Regions from separate parts of the Delftia sp. DS1230 genome, predicted to be linked through region 3. Evidence: predicted binding sites of a transcription regulator. Region 3 holds the regulator's gene; each other region holds the start of a gene.
The links. The regulator LexA, encoded in region 3, represses DNA repair genes until DNA is damaged. The targets are predictions, from matches to a motif close to ACTGTATNNNNATACAGT.

Region 1 (4,978 bases), 1.2 Mb from region 3:
GGGATGGGCTGGGAGCGCCAGACGATCTGGAAGTCCTCGCGCTTGACCAGGCCCTTGTTCACGGCGGAGTCGAAGATGCGGTCGGCCACGGCCGCCGCATCCACCTTGCCGTTGGCCACGGCCATGATGCTGGCGTCGTGCGAGCCCGAGAAGATCACGCGCGAAAAGCCCTTGTCCGCATCGAAGCCCTCGGCCATCAACCCCGCCTTGGGAAATAGGTGGCCCGACGCCGAGGTCGGGTCCACAAAGGCAAAGCTGCGGCCCTTGAGATCGGCCACGCTGGCCGGGCCCTTGTCCTTGCGGGAGATCACCATGCTGTGGTAAGCGCTCTTGCCCGTCTTCTTGGTCACGGCCACGGCAAAGGCCTCGGCGCCTGCCACCTGGTTGGCCAGCACGTACGAGAACGGGCCGAGGAAGGCGATGTCGATCTTGTTGGAGCGCAGCGCCTCGATCACGCCGTTGTAGTCATTGGCCACGAAGGGCCGCACCTTCATGCCGGTGCGGGTGGCCAGCTGGTCCATGACCTGCTGGCTGGCGCGGATCATGGCCTGCGCGTCCTCCGAGGGGATCAGGCCCACGCGCAGCTCGGCGCTCTGGGCAAAGGCGGCAGTGGTAGCGGTGGAGGCCAGGGCCAGCACGGCGCCGGCATGGCGCAGCCAGGTCTTGCGGTTCATCTTCATGGGAGCGTTCCTTTGCATCAGGTCAGGCACATCGGCGGATCGGTGGATCCGTGAATCGCCGGTCAAATCGCCAGGCGGGTGGGTATGGCTGAATGCTAGGAGCGACATATTTCTGCCATGTGAAAGTTTCAGAATCGGTTTTGACAGCATCCATAGACAAAACCTTGAGATACCGACTTTCGTGAGCAACGCCCGCTACCGCGCCTTCATCGCCGTCGCCCACCATGGCAGCCTCAGCGCCGCCGCCCGCGCACTGGGCGTGAGCCAGCCCACCATCTCCACCCAGATCGCCACGCTGGAGCGCCAAAGCCAGATCGAGCTGTTCCACCGCCGCGGCTACCGCATGACGCTCACGGGCGCAGGCGCCAGACTGCTGCCCATGGCGCAGAAAATCATGGCGCTGGAGGCCGAGGCCGAATTCTTCCTGCGCGACTCGGGGCAGTTGCACCAGGGCGAGCTCAAGATCGGCGCCGTGGGGCCCTTCCATGTGATCGAAATGGTGGCCGCCTACCGCGCACGGCACCCGGGCATGCAGCTGTCCATCCGCATGGGCAACTCGCAGCAGGTGCTGGCCGACCTGGAACGCTACGACACCGACGTGGCCGTGCTCGCCGGCCTCTACGACCGCCCTGAGCTGCTGGCACGCGAGTACGCGCGCCACGCCATCGTGCTGTTCGCCCATGTGGCCCATCCCTTCGCGCGGCGCAGCGAAATCGCGCTGTCCGAACTGCAGGGCCAGCCTTTGCTGCTGCGCGAGCACGGCTCGACCACGCGCACCGCGCTGGAATCGGTGCTGCAGGCCGCCGGGGTGCAGCCGCGCACCGAGCTGGAGATCGGCAGCCGCGAAGCCATACGCGAAGCCGTGGCGCGCGGCCTGGGACTGGGCGCCGTGTCCGAAGCCGAATTCATCCCCGACCCGCGCTTTCGCCCGCTGCGCATCGCGGGCGACCCGGCCAGCACCACCACCTATGTCTATTGCATGCGCGAGCGCAGCGACAGCCTGCTGGTGAGGTCGTTTCTGGAGGCGGTTTGAGCCTGCCGGTCCGCGCTCAGAACAGACTGCGCTGCGGCAGCAGCAGCGACGGATGGTAGAGGCTGCAATCGAGCCGCAGCGGCTCGCGGTTGAATCCGTACCGACGGCAGGCCAGGGCGAAGCGCTGGCGCAGCAGCTCGGCCCAGTGGCCAGTACCTTTCATGCGCTGGCCGAACTCGGCGTTGTACACGCGGCCGGCCTCGCGCTGCTCGCCCTGGATGCCGTGCAGGTCGCGCACGCGCTCCATCACGCGGCGGGCGCGGTCGGGGTAGTGCACCTGCAGCCATTGTTCGAACAGCGGCGCCACTTCCCAGGGCAGGCGCAGCACGGCATAGAAGGCGTGGCGCGCGCCTGCGCCGGCGGCCGCCTCCAGCACCTTCTCCAGGTCTTCGTTGATGAAGGGAATCTGCGGTGCCAGGCTCACGCCCACGGGCACGCCCGCCTCGGTCAACGCGCGGATGCTGCGCAACCGGCGGTACGGCGCGGCGGCGCGCGGCTCCAGGTGGCGGGCCAGGTCGGCATCCAGCGTGGTCAGCGTGATGTGCACCGAGGCCAGGCCCTGGCGCGCCAGCGGGGCCAGCAGGTCCAGGTCACGCTCCACCCCGCTGCCCTTGGTGACGATGGAAACCGGGTGGCGCGCCTCGGCCAGCACTTCGATCAGGCGGCGCGTCAGCCCCAGCTCGCGCTCCACGGGCTGGTAGCAGTCGGTGACCGAGCCCAGCATCACGGGCGCGGCCACATGGCTGGCGCGCGACAGCTCGGCGCGCAGCAGCTCGGGCAGGTTCTGCTTGGCGATGAGCCGGGTCTCGAAGTCCAGCCCCGGCGACCAGCCCAGGTAGCTGTGCGTGGGCCGGGCATAGCAATAGATGCAGCCATGCTCGCAGCCCCGGTAGGGATTGAGCCCCATGTGAAACGGCAGGTCGGGCGACTGGTGGCGGCTCAGCGCCGAGCGGGCCTGCTCCCAGCGCAGTTCGGTGCGCAGGGGCGCGGCTTCCTCGCCTTCGGCCGGCGCCTCAAGACTGCCCCAGCCGTCATCGAAGGCCTCGCGCGGATCGGTGGTGAAGCGGTGTGCCAGTTGGCTGGCTGCGCCCCGGCCCTTGATGGGGTGCAGGGGCACCCGGGCCGTGTCGTGATGAGGCGTGGGAGGACTGGAAAGCATGAAGCAACTGTATAAAAATACAGTCATACCAACAAGCACTCCCCGCATGCCTGCGGTTGCGAAGTGGGTTTTGCCGGCTTGGCAAGTGCCCGCGCCAATCCGCACCGCACCGTGCGGGTTCGCTTGGCAGAACGCGCACGGGCCTGCACAATGGCCTTATCGCACCAACTTGGTGCTTTTCTCTTTTCTGAAGATGCCTTGGCCCGGACAACCGCGTTGCCCGGGCTTTTGTCCGTTTGGGCGCCGCTGCCCTTCACTGCAGCCACGGCGCAAGCACACAAGGGAGCCAACACCATGGAGCGCAAGCCCCACATCATTCTTTCGTCCCTGGACCTGGAACGCATCGAGGCCCTGCTGGACAAGCAGCCCGCCTTTCCCGGCCGCGAGGCGCTCGAGGCCGAGCTGGACCGTGCCGACGTGCTCGAGCCCAAGGAAATGCCGCCCAACGTGGTGACCATGAATTCCACGGTGCGCTTCACGCTGCTGGAGTCGGGCAAGACCAATACGCTGACCCTGGTCTATCCCAAGGAGATGGATGGCAGCGCCGACAAGGTGTCGGTGTTCGCGCCCGTGGGCATTGCCCTGCTGGGCCTGAGCGTGGGCGACCAGTCCCGCATGCCCGGCCCCTCGGGCCAGGTCACCGTGCGCGTGGATGCCATCGAGTTCCAGCCGGAAAGCGCAGGCGAGCTGCACCGTTGAACGCCGACCGGCGTGAAGCGAAAAAGGCAGCCCACCGGCTGCCTTTGTTGTTTGTGGACTGACGCACCGCGCCTCAGCGCAGGCCCGCCACAAATGCCGCGATCAGGCCGGTGCCCACCAGGCCCGCCTGCCAGCGCAGCGCCATGTGCCAGCTGGGAACGTGGCGCTCCACGCGCTCGTACAGCAGATGACCGGCCGCAATCGACAGCACAAAGGCCGTGCACATGCCCAGCAGGGCGGCGGGAATGGAATGTGGCCAGAAATGGCTTTCCACGGCGTTGACCAGCAGGCAGACCGAGAAGTGCACGAGAAACACCGAGTACGAAATCTTGCCCAGCCGGCGCAGCGGCGCCCAGCCTTGTGCCTGGGCAAACGCGGGGCTGCGCATGGCCGCGGCCAGGGCCAGCGCCGTGGCACCGGCCAGTGCGATGCGGTCGCGCCACTCCAGTGCCAGCGCCGCCACGACCAGGGCCACGATCAGCAGGGACCAGCTCCAGGCCGTCGAGGACTTGTCCGCATGCGCGGCCCAGTAGGCCAGCATGCCCAGGCCGTAGGCGCCAAAGAAGTACGGCGCCCACACATCCCATTGCGCATCCAGATTGAAGCCCAGCAGCGAGGCCGCCACGCCGATCACCACCAGCGCCTGCGCCACGCTCAGCGTCCAGGGCCAGCAGCGCGACAGCGCCTGGCCACCGAAGCGGCGGCGCAGCAAGGCGCCGCCCCAGCGCGTGCCGGCCAGCAGCAGCGCCGTCAGCGCAAACAGCTGGAAGTCGATGGACACGTACCAGACGCCGGCGGACAGCGACTCCTCGCCCACGATGTTCTGCAGCAGCAGCGCATGCGCCACCAGCTGCCAGAGATCGGGCTCGCCCGACACCGAGGCATGGTCGAACCAGGGCCGCACGGCCGCCGAGACGACGATGGCCACGACCAGGGCCACGGCATAGGGCACGACCAGGCGCACGAAGCGGCGCCCGATGCGCGACCACGGATCGCAGTGCTGGCCGTGGCCTTGCGGCGCCATGCTGGCTGCCGCCAGGTAGCCGCCCAGCACCAGGAAGATCTGCACGGCCATGCGCGCATATTCATAGAGCCAGTCGATGAGGTCCGGCGCGGCCGGATGGGCGATATCGGACATGGGGCCGTAGAAGGCCAGGTGGTGCCAGACGATGGCGGCACAGGCCAGGCCCTTGGTGCAGTCGATCAGCGCACTGCGGCTAGCGTGGGACATGGGGCAATCTGCAATCTGCGAACGGGTCGGGAAGCGGGAGGCGCTGGGCCCGGGCCGCCTGGCCGCAAGCCCGCAAAGGCGCCATTGTGCGCCTTTTGACCGCGTCTTGCAGAAAGCTGACGCACCGCTTTCCAAGCCGCACAGGACATGCCGGCACGCGAGGGCACAATGCATGC
Region 2 (4,978 bases), 1.3 Mb from region 3:
CAGGCTGCGCGGAGCACGGTTGAGGTCCACGGGGAACTGCTGGCGGTTGGCCAGTGCCCAGGCCAGCTTGGGGTCGATCTCCAGGTCCAGCATGCCGTGGCGGCTGGCCGCCGCGATCTCGCCCGCCCCGTAGCCGTAAAAGCGCATGAGCCAGTCGGCCTGGTAGAGCCGGTGCTCGCGCATGAGGGGCGGCGCCTGCGGCGGCAGGTCGCGCGAGGCATCGGGAATGGGGCTGAAGGCTGAGTAGTACACGCGGCGCAGGCCGTAGCCCGCATACAGCGTATGGCTGGATTCGAGGATGTCGGCATCGGTTGCGCGGTCGGCGCCCACGATCATCTGCGTGCTCTGCCCGCCCGGCGCGAAGCGCGGCACGGCGGCGCGCTGCGCGGGCGCGCCGGGCAGGGACTGCGCCTGGCGCTGCTCGCGCGTGGCCGCGCGCCAGGCCTGCACATGCCGGTCCACGCCCTGCATGGCCTGGCGTATGCGCCGGCCGTCCTTTTCAGGCGCGAACTGCGCCAGGCCGCTGGCCGTGGGCAGTTCCACATTGATGCTCAGGCGGTCGGCATGGCGGCCTGCCTGGGCCAGCAATTCGGGCGCGGCATCCGGGATGGTCTTGAGGTGGATGTAGCCGCGAAAGTCATGCTCCTCGCGCAGGCGGCGCGCCACTTCCACCAGTTGCTCCATGGTGTAGTCGCTGGAACGGATGATGCCGCTGGACAGGAACAGCCCCTCGATGCAGTTGCGCCGGTAGAAGTCCAGCGTCAGCTGCACCACCTCGGCCACCGTGAAGCGGGCGCGCTGCACGTTGGAGCTCTTGCGGTTGATGCAGTAGCGGCAGTCGAAGATGCAGACATTGGTCAGCAGGATCTTGAGCAGCGAGATGCAGCGCCCGTCGGGCGCATAGCTGTGGCAGATGCCCATGCCGGTGACCGAGCCCATGCCCTTGCCGTCCAGCGAGTCGCGCCCCTGCGATCCGCTGGAGGCGCAGCTGGCGTCGTACTTGGCGGCGTCGGCGAGGATGAAAAGTTTGCGTTGCAGCTCCATGGCTGTATGAATATACAGTATATTTGCCTGGCACATCCAGTTTTTGGAGAGCCCATCCCCCAGCCAGGGTCTGGTCCGGCCTTGCCTGGCTCCGGTTTGAACGCACTGTCGGGCTATCGCAATGGCCAGCGGATTGCAATGGTTGCCAGTGCAATGGAATGAAACCGTTTTCAGTGCGCAATGAGTGCTTGCTTTCAATGGGTGGAGATGTGCATCGCAGGAAATGGTGAATGCGTGTTTCCTGCGTCTTTTTGCAATGCCTGAAGGCTGGTACGGCTTGGTGCCATCAATGCATGCGCTGATATAGCGCAGCTGGCTGCGCGCCATGGGGTTCCCGGTTCATGGGAGAGAGGTTTGACGTTGTTGTGATTTGTTTCAAATTGCCGATAACTATTGCTGATAGGCTTTCGGGCTTGCCGGGCGCGGTCGTTTCTTCATTCAATGCGCCTGGCGATGACAAACACTTGGAGAGGGAGCTTCGGTGTCGCGTGTATTAGGAACAGAGAGCGAAGTGCTGGCGCTATCGCCGGACGCTTCCTCCAGCAAGGCCGCCAAGGGGCTGCAATCGCCCGCCAAATGGCCCACCATGGGTGCCAACGATGTGGCGGTGTGGGGCGAGTGCCAGGGCAGCGGCAGCAAGCCCTACCAGACCCAGGTGGACCTGTCGGGACCCTCCTTCAAATGCTCTTGCCCCAGCCGCAAGTTCCCCTGCAAGCATGGGCTGGCGCTGATGCTGATGCGTGCGGGCGGCCAGGTCACCGAGGGCGGCGATCCACCGGCCTGGGTGCAGACCTGGCTGGACAGCCGCCAGGAAAAGGCCGAGAAGAAGGAGGCCAAGGCAGCCGCCGCGGCGGCCGAGCCGCCACCCGATCCCGAGGTTGCGGCCAGGCAGCAGGCCAGGCGCGAAGACAAGCGCTGGGACAAGGTCGAGGCGGGCCTGCAGGAACTGTCGCTGTGGATGCAGGACATGGTGCGCGCGGGCCTGGCCAACCAGGCCGGCGACTCCCAGATGCGCCAGCGCTGGAACACCATGGCCGCGCGCATGGTCGATGCGCAGGCCACGGGCATGGCGGCACGCATCAAGGACTGCCGGGATCTGGTGGACAGCCACCGCGACTGGCCACGCGACATGCTGGTGCAGCTGGGCCACTGGCAGCTGATCATCGACGCCGTGCGCCGCCGTGAATCGCTCAGCCCCGAGGTCAAGGCCGACGTGATGGCCGCGCTGGGCTGGCCCATGGACAAGGCCGAAGTGCAGGCCAGGGGCCAGCTGGTCGAGGACGAATGGCTGGTGGCCGGCCTGCGCATGATCGAGCGCGAAGGCCGGCTCATGGAGCGTCGCGTCTGGCTGCACGGGCAGCGCACGGGCCGCATGGCCCTGGTGCTGGACTATGCGCAGGGCGGGCGCGGCTTCGAATCGGCCTGGGTGCCTGGTCATCGCTACGGATGCGCGCTGAATTTCTACCCGGGCCATGCGCCGCTGCGCGCCATTGCCGCCAACGGCAACGGGCCTGCGCTGCCTGCCGAGGGCGCCAGCCCGCTGGACACCTCGGCCGTGGGCGACGTCCTGCAGCAGATGGGCCGGCGCATTGCCGCCAACCCGCTGCAGGCCACGCAGCCGCTGTGCCAGGACGGGTTGCGCCTGGTGCCTGCCCAGGGCCAATGGTTTGCGGCCTGGCCCGATGCGCCGGGCGCATCGGCGGCTGCGCCCGGCGTGTCTGCCGACGGCACTGCCGCGCCTGTGCAACCCGTTCCCGTGGCCATTGACGATGCCGAAGCCTGGCGCCTGCTGGCGCTCAGCGGCGGCGCGCCCATGCAGCTGTTTGGCGAATGGGAGCCCGGCCCGGCCGTGGGCCGCTGGCGCCTGCTGAGCGCCTGGCAGGCCCGCGAGGGCGAAAGCGCCCGGCAATGTATCTGGCAGAACCAGGGTGAACCGGTATGAGCAACACACAACTTTGGACTGCGCTGCAGCAATCGGCCATGGTCGGCTCGGACCGGCTGGCCGTGCCGCCTGCGCTGGCTTCGGGCGTTGATCCGTCTGCCCCGTGGTCGCAGCAGGCCGTGCAGGCCGCGCTGCTGCCCCGGGCGGACCTGCCCGGCGACTCGCCCGCCCAGCAACTGCTGCGCGCCAGCGCCGTGGCGGCCGTGTTCGAGCGCGCAGGCTGGCAGCCCGGCGCGCAGGTGCGCCTGCCGGCACCGCTGGCCGTGCCGGCCGCGGCGCCTGCAGAATCGCGCCCCGCGCCTGCCGATGCTCGCCTGCAGACCCTGATGGGCGACGTGCTCAAGGACGGACCGTTCGAGCTGCAGGCCTCCATGCTGCGCACCCTGGACCAGGCCGGCCAGCGCCTGCCCCATGACCTGCTGGTGCCTGCGCTGGAGCAGGGCCGCCAGTCCGTGGAGCTGCGCCAGTGGCTGGCCCCGGTGCTGGGCGAGCGCGGGCGCTGGCTGGGCGCGCTCAATCCGCAATGGAGCTATGCCAGCGGCGTGGAGGAAACCGCCGACCCCGAACTGGTCTGGCAGGAGGGCTCGGTCGAGCAGCGCGTGGCCCTGCTGCGCAGCGAGCGCGCGGCCGATGCCGCCCAGGCCCGTGCGCGGCTGGAAGGCAGCCTGAAGGAGCTGGGCGCCAAGGAGCGCCTGCCCATGGTCCAGGCACTGACCGTGGGGCTGGGCATGGACGACGAGCCGCTGCTCGAAAAACTGCTGTCCGACCGCAGCAAGGAAATCCGCGAGAACGCCGCGCAAATGCTCTCGTGCCTGCCGGACAGCGCGCACAGCCAGCGCGTCATGGGCTGGATGCAGTCCATGCTGCAGCAGGACGACAAGGGCCAGTGGATCGTGGAGCCTCCCGAGGAAGGCCTCAAGGAATGGGAGCGCGACGGCATCACGCTCAAGCCCGATGCCTACTTCCGTGGCGGCAAGAAGGCCTGGCTGCTGGAGCAGATGGTGCAGCTCACCCCGGTGTCCTTCTGGACCCGGGCCCTGGGCCTGACACCCCTGGAAGTGATGGAGTGGAGCCGGCGCAGCGACTGGAAATCCTCGCTGCGCCAGGGCTGGGTGCGGGCCCTGCAGTACCAGCTGGACGTGGAATGGATCGATGCCGCCCAGGCCCTGGGCCGCGACATGCGCCACGATGCGCTGCTGCCCGCCCTCATGGCCCGGCTGTCCCCCGAAGAACGCGAGTCCCGCTGGATTGCCCAGTTCGAGCGCGACAGGCACAAGCTCATCGACGCCATCGAGGGCATGTCCCAGTCGCTGGGCGGTGCCGAACTGCTCTCGCCCGCGCTGTCGGCGCGGCTGACCGAGGCACTGCATGTGGCCGTGGGCGGCAAGCAGATCACGGGCAACTGGCACAGCTACCGCGCCGACCAGGCCCTGCTGTCCTGCGCGCGCATGCTGGACGTGACCGCGCTGGAGCGGTTTGCCGAGCTGTGGCGCAAGCCCTCGGTGCTGGATGCACAGGTCGAGCCCGAGCCGGAGCCCCCGGCCGAGCCTGTTGCAGAGACCGCAGCCGCTTCGGCATCTGCAGCAACAGCCGCCCCGGCCATTCCCCTCACGCCCCAGCAGCAGGCGCGCCTCGAGCGCAGCCGCGCGCGGCCCTGGGACGAGGAGCGCATGCGCGGCCACCTGGAGCGCATCGTCGAGCTGCGCCTGGGCCTGCACCAGGCCTTCATCGCACTGCGCGGCCAGGCCTGAGGCCGGGCCCGCTTTGCCACCCACCCCCTACCGAATCCCATTCCCATCCCTTTCCGGAAGCACACCATGAGCCAAGTCCTGCGCCAGCATGCCGAACAGCAATTCGCCGAAGAACTCGAAGCCCTGCGCAAGGTGGACGACCGTCCGCGTCCGCCCAACTGGAAGCTGTCGCCCTGGGCCGTGCTCCAGTACCTGATGGGCGGCAAGCTCGGCAACGGCTTCGAGGTCAGCCCCAAGTACA
Region 3 (4,978 bases):
ACGATGCCGCGCACGCCTGCGGCCACCAGCGCATCCACGCCGCAGGCTCGCGCCAGGGCACCGCTGAACACCACCTCGACCCAGGGCAGCTCATCCAGCGCCAGCAGGTCAGACAGAGCGGGAGCGAAAATCACCATCCGCGCAACGGGGGCAACCGGCGTGACCGGCGCATCAGGCACCAGCCAGCGCACGCGCCCTTCCTCCACCAGGGCCTGCGGGCCACCTTCCATGGAGCGCATGGCCTGCAGTCGGTAAGGGTGGACTTTTTGCACCTGGGCCGCCGCATGCACTTCGCCGCCGGCCACCACCCACACACCGCTGCGCCCGCCGCTGGCGGCCACGGTCACGGCATCGCGCAGATTCTGCGGTCCGTCGGCCAGCAGGGCCGTGGCCGGGCGCATGGCGCAAGTGAGCACTATGGGCTTGGTGGCAGGCAGCAGGCTGTGCAGCAGCCAGGCCGTCTCTTCCAGCGTGTCCGTTCCATGCGTGATCACCACGGCGCGTGTGTCCGCATCCTCCAGCGCCTGCGTGCAGGCACGCAGCAACGCGCGCCACACGGGCCAGTCCATATCCTTGCTGTCCACCTGCGCGATCTGCTGCGTCTGCACAGGCCCCAGCGCCTGCTGCTCCAGATCCGGCACGGCATCGAGCAGCGACTGCACCGTGATCTGTCCGGCCTTGTATCCCACTGCCTGCGACTGCGAATCCGCCCGGCCGGCGATGGTGCCGCCCGTGCCAAGAATCACCAACTTTGACTGCCCCACTTGCACCTCTTGGAAAACTGGTTAAAAATACAGATACTGTATAAATCATCAGATGACTTCTCTGCCTGTCATCTGAATTCAAGGACCGGACGCACGCCATGCTCGACCATCCCAAGCTCACCGCCCGCCAGCAACAGATCCTGGACCTGATCCAGGCCGCCATCTCCCGCACGGGCGCGCCCCCCACCCGCGCGGAAATCGCCAACACGCTGGGCTTCAAGTCCGCCAACGCAGCAGAGGAACATCTGCAGGCCCTGGCCCGCAAAGGCGTGATCGAACTGGTCAGCGGCACCTCCCGCGGCATTCGCCTGCGTACCGACACCGTGCGCAACATCAATGCCGCACGCGGCACCAGCTTCGGGCTGCCGCTGTCGGCCCTGGCGCCGCTGATGCTGCCGCTGGTGGGCCGCGTTGCGGCGGGCTCGCCCATTCTCGCCCAGGAACATATCGACCAGACCTATTCCGTCGAACCCAGCCTGTTCCAGGTCCGCCCGGACTATCTGCTGCGCGTGCGCGGCATGTCCATGCGCGACGCGGGCATCATGGACGGCGATCTGCTGGCCGTGCAGTCCGCGCATGAAGCCCGCAACGGGCAGATCGTCGTGGCACGCCTGGGAGATGAAGTCACCGTCAAGCGCCTGCGCCGCACCACGCAGGGCGTGGAGCTCCTGCCGGAAAACCCCGATTACCCGGTGATCCGCGTCGCTCCCGAAGAGGCCTTTGCCATTGAAGGCCTGGCCGTGGGGCTGATCCGCAACAGCATGTCCATGTAAGCCGGACGGGCAGCCCTGCACGGGTTGCCACCCCCTATTTCATGCACCGCCCAGGTGGTAGGCGCGAAGCCTTGCAGCTTCGCCCTGGGCGGAGCTTTGCCCGCAAACCGCAATCCTGCCTGTGTCCATGCCTCTTTGAAATACGCCAACAGGAGTCGTCACATGGGATTCGCTCTGCCAACACTGTCTTCTCTGTCCTTCCTGCGCCTGGCACAGGGCATTCGCCTGCCCGCCGCCGCCATGGAGCCCGCCATGCGCACCATCCAGCCCGAATCGCCTGTGCAATCCGAGCAGGCGACCATCCTGTCCTTCAGCAAGGCCCGCCGCCGCAGCCAGCAGCGGCGCAGCAAGTCAGCACGGCTGCCAGAACACAGGGATGCGCAGCTGCTGCTGCCCCTGCAACCCGAACTGCCCTCCCTTCCGGCAGATCAGGCCCTGCCTTCGGGTCTGCGCATCATCCAGCGCTCGCCGCAGGAGCAGCCCGAATGCCTGTTCATCTCGGGCCGCATGGCCGATGTCTGTGCCGCCCTGGAACGCATGGAAGCGCACGGCACGCAGACACCGGCCTGAGGTCGCCCTGAGACCAACCCGTCCACCCGGTCTGCGAGAGCCCGGGCCTGTCTCTTGCCTTGCCCAGCGGCAGGGGCTGCGCATCAGGCCCTGACAGCCGCCGGTGCAGCACTCCCCTCGCTGCGCCGATTGCGCATGCACCACGCCTGCGCCGCGGCAACGCACAGAATGCACAGCACGACGCTCAACGAAAAACGCAGTCCGCGCGCATCGGACAGCATGCCGAACAACGGCGCCACCATGCCGCCTATCGACATGGCCAGCCCCAGGGTCAGCCCGCTGGCCGTGGCCTGGTTGCGCGGCAGATAGTCCTGGGCCAGCGTGACCTGGGCGGCAAATGGAAGAAACATGCACACGCCCAGGGCCATGGTGCAGGCCAGCGCCATCCATGGCGTGGAGGCCAGGGCCAGGGCCGCCAGAGCAGGCAATGCCAGCAGGTAGCCGGCGCGGATGGCCTGCATGCGCCCCCGGCGATCTGCAAGCGTGCCCCCCAGCAAAGTGCCCACCGCCGCAGCGGCTGTGAATGAGGTCAGCGTGGCCGCTCCCATGAAGTCCGAGCCGCCCAGCTCGCGCGTCACGAACATGGGCAGGGTGGACAGCACCGTCACATAGGGAATCGACCAGCAGACGATGACCCCGCACAGCAGGAAGAAGGCGCGCCAGTGGTTGGCGGGCAATTCGCCCTGAGCCACGGCCGGGCGCCGGGTGGCGCAATGGTCCTTGGCTCCATCCCGCCAGGTACAGGCATACCAGAGCACCAGCATGGCCGCTGCAGGCAGGGCCAGCATCCAGCTGCGGTGCAAGGCGCCTGCGCCCACCACGGCCGCAGCCAGCATGGGAGCGAACGATGCCCCCGCCGTTCCGCCCACCGAAAACACGCTCATCGCCTTCTGCGAGCCGCCGCCCGCCATGCGGGCCGCCACCGTTGCGGACGGATGGTAGGCCGCGATCCCCAGGCCGCACAGCACGGCAGCCAACCAGCTGACCCAGTAGTCCGGGCTCATGCCCACCAGGGCCAGGCCCAGGGCGGCCACCACAAAGCCGGCCGGCACCATCCAGGGCCGTGGCGACCGGTCGGCATACAGGCCGAACAGCGGCTGGACCATGCTCGACAGGCCCGTGGCCGCCAGCATCAGGCCGCTGGCTTCCGTATAGCTGTAGCCGCGCTCCAGCACCATGAAGGGCAACAGCGCAGGAACCAGTCCCTGGTAGAGGTCGTTGATGGCATGCGTGCCCGTAAGCAGCCCCAGACGTGCGCGGTTCATGCCCTGCCTCCTGTCACGTCCGTCATTCTCGAAAGGGAAATCATCTCCATACCTGCCACTTTCCTGCGGATTGAAAGTGGGTCATCGTAGAAAGTGCATGATCTGCATTCCTGCTACGAAGCAACAACAATCGTCGAGAAAATGACAACCCGGCAAAGTGGCCCACTTTCCCATGCCCGCACCAGCGCCTGCCTGGATGACGTGCCTGCGGCCGCTCCATTGCCCCCGCACGGCGAGCACACGGCCCGCCCGGTCGTGGCCTTTGCCACAGACATGGCGGCCGGCGCTGCCATCGCACCGCATGCCCACCGCCGCGGCCAGCTGCTGCATGCCACCGAAGGAGTGATGCTGATCCGCGCGGATTCGGGCAGTTGGGTCGTCCCCCCGGGATGCGCCGTCTGGGTTCCACCACAGGCCCTGCACGCCATCCACATGGCCGCCGGCCCCGTGGCCATGCGCACCGTGTTCGTGGAGCCGGGGCTGCGGCCCGGCCTGTGGCAAGACTGCCGAGTGATGCAGGTCACGCCCCTGCTGCGCGAACTCGTGCTGGAGGCCATCGAGCTGCCCATGGACTACCCGCTGGGCGGCAGGGAGGAGCGTGTCATGCAGTTGATCCTCGACGAAATGGAGCGCGCCCGCGCCCTGTCCTTGCACGTGCCCATGCCCCGGCATGGCGCCCTGGCCGCCTGCTGCCGCAGCTTTGTGGACGACCCATCGCAGGACGCCGGCCTGGCCAGTTGGGCACAGCGGCTGCACATGCATCCCCGCACGCTGGCACGCCTGTTCCTGCGCGAGACCGGCATGAACTTCGGCGCATGGTGCCGCCAGGCCCGTCTTCTGCTCAGCCTGCCCCGGCTGGCCGCTGGCGCCTCGGTCCTGGAAGTGGCGCTCTCCCATGGATACGACAGTCCCAGCGCCTTCACCGCCGTCTTCCGGCGCAGCTTTGGCGCTCCGCCCAGCGCCTACCAGCGCAATCGCCCGGCGCAGGGCCGGCGTGGAAGTTCCGCCAGCATCTCCCTGTAGCGCACATGCAACAGAAAGATACCCAGTCCTCAGGAGTAAAGCCTGCGTGAAAGATAATTGATAAGCATTCTTGTTATCTTTTGCAACCGAGACCGCCACGTTGCCCATCTCGGCTTCTACGCCCGGTCTCCCCGCTTCTTTCGCACAAGCCCTCTCCGTGCACAGCCTCTACCAGAATCACCATCCCTGGCTGGAAAGCCTGCTGCGCAAGCGCCTGGGCAACCGTGACGATGCGGCCGACCTGGCCCAGGACACCTTCGTGCGCCTGCTGCGCTCGCCAGTGCCGCAGCAGGACATCCGCGAGCCCAGGCGCTACCTGGCCACCATCGCCCGCGGCCTGGTCACCGACCTGTTTCGCCGCCGCACGCTGGAGCAGTCCTATCTGGACTATCTTGCACAGCTGCCGCAGTCGCTGGCGCCTTCGCCCGAGGAGCAGGCCATCGTCCAGCAGACCCTGCTCGACGTGGACCGCATGCTCCAGGGCCTTGCACCCAAGGTGCGCGAAGCCTTCGTCCTGTCCCATTTCGAGGAACTGAGCTACCCCGAGATCGCCGAGCGCCTGGGCGTGTCGCTGCGCACCGTC

Region 1: the regulator LexA is predicted to act here: its motif matches at 2,879-2,896, upstream of AAN986_RS20115 (PA0069 family radical SAM protein).
Region 2: the regulator LexA is predicted to act here: its motif matches at 1,046-1,063, upstream of AAN986_RS09010 (putative DNA modification/repair radical SAM protein).

Annotation. Positions count from the first base shown of each region.
Region 1 covers NZ_CP157763.1:4,452,074-4,457,051, forward strand. The annotation lists gene phnD (phosphonate ABC transporter substrate-binding protein) at 1-680, opposite strand, end outside; gene AAN986_RS20110 (LysR substrate-binding domain-containing protein) at 862-1,713, shown strand; gene AAN986_RS20115 (PA0069 family radical SAM protein) at 1,730-2,872, opposite strand; gene rnk (nucleoside diphosphate kinase regulator) at 3,167-3,571, shown strand; gene AAN986_RS20125 (acyltransferase family protein) at 3,645-4,802, opposite strand; gene AAN986_RS20130 (GbsR/MarR family transcriptional regulator) at 4,971-4,978, shown strand, end outside.
Region 2 covers NZ_CP157763.1:2,011,997-2,016,974, forward strand. The annotation lists gene AAN986_RS09010 (putative DNA modification/repair radical SAM protein) at 1-1,044, opposite strand, end outside; gene AAN986_RS09015 (SWIM zinc finger family protein) at 1,526-2,986, shown strand; gene AAN986_RS09020 (DUF5691 domain-containing protein) at 2,983-4,737, shown strand; gene AAN986_RS09025 (AAA family ATPase) at 4,804-4,978, shown strand, end outside.
Region 3 covers NZ_CP157763.1:3,271,006-3,275,983, forward strand. The annotation lists gene AAN986_RS14620 (asparaginase) at 1-746, opposite strand, end outside; gene lexA (transcriptional repressor LexA) at 863-1,537, shown strand; gene AAN986_RS14630 (hypothetical protein) at 1,700-2,107, shown strand; gene AAN986_RS14635 (MFS transporter) at 2,191-3,372, opposite strand; gene AAN986_RS14640 (helix-turn-helix transcriptional regulator) at 3,514-4,395, shown strand; gene AAN986_RS14645 (sigma-70 family RNA polymerase sigma factor) at 4,553-4,978, shown strand, end outside.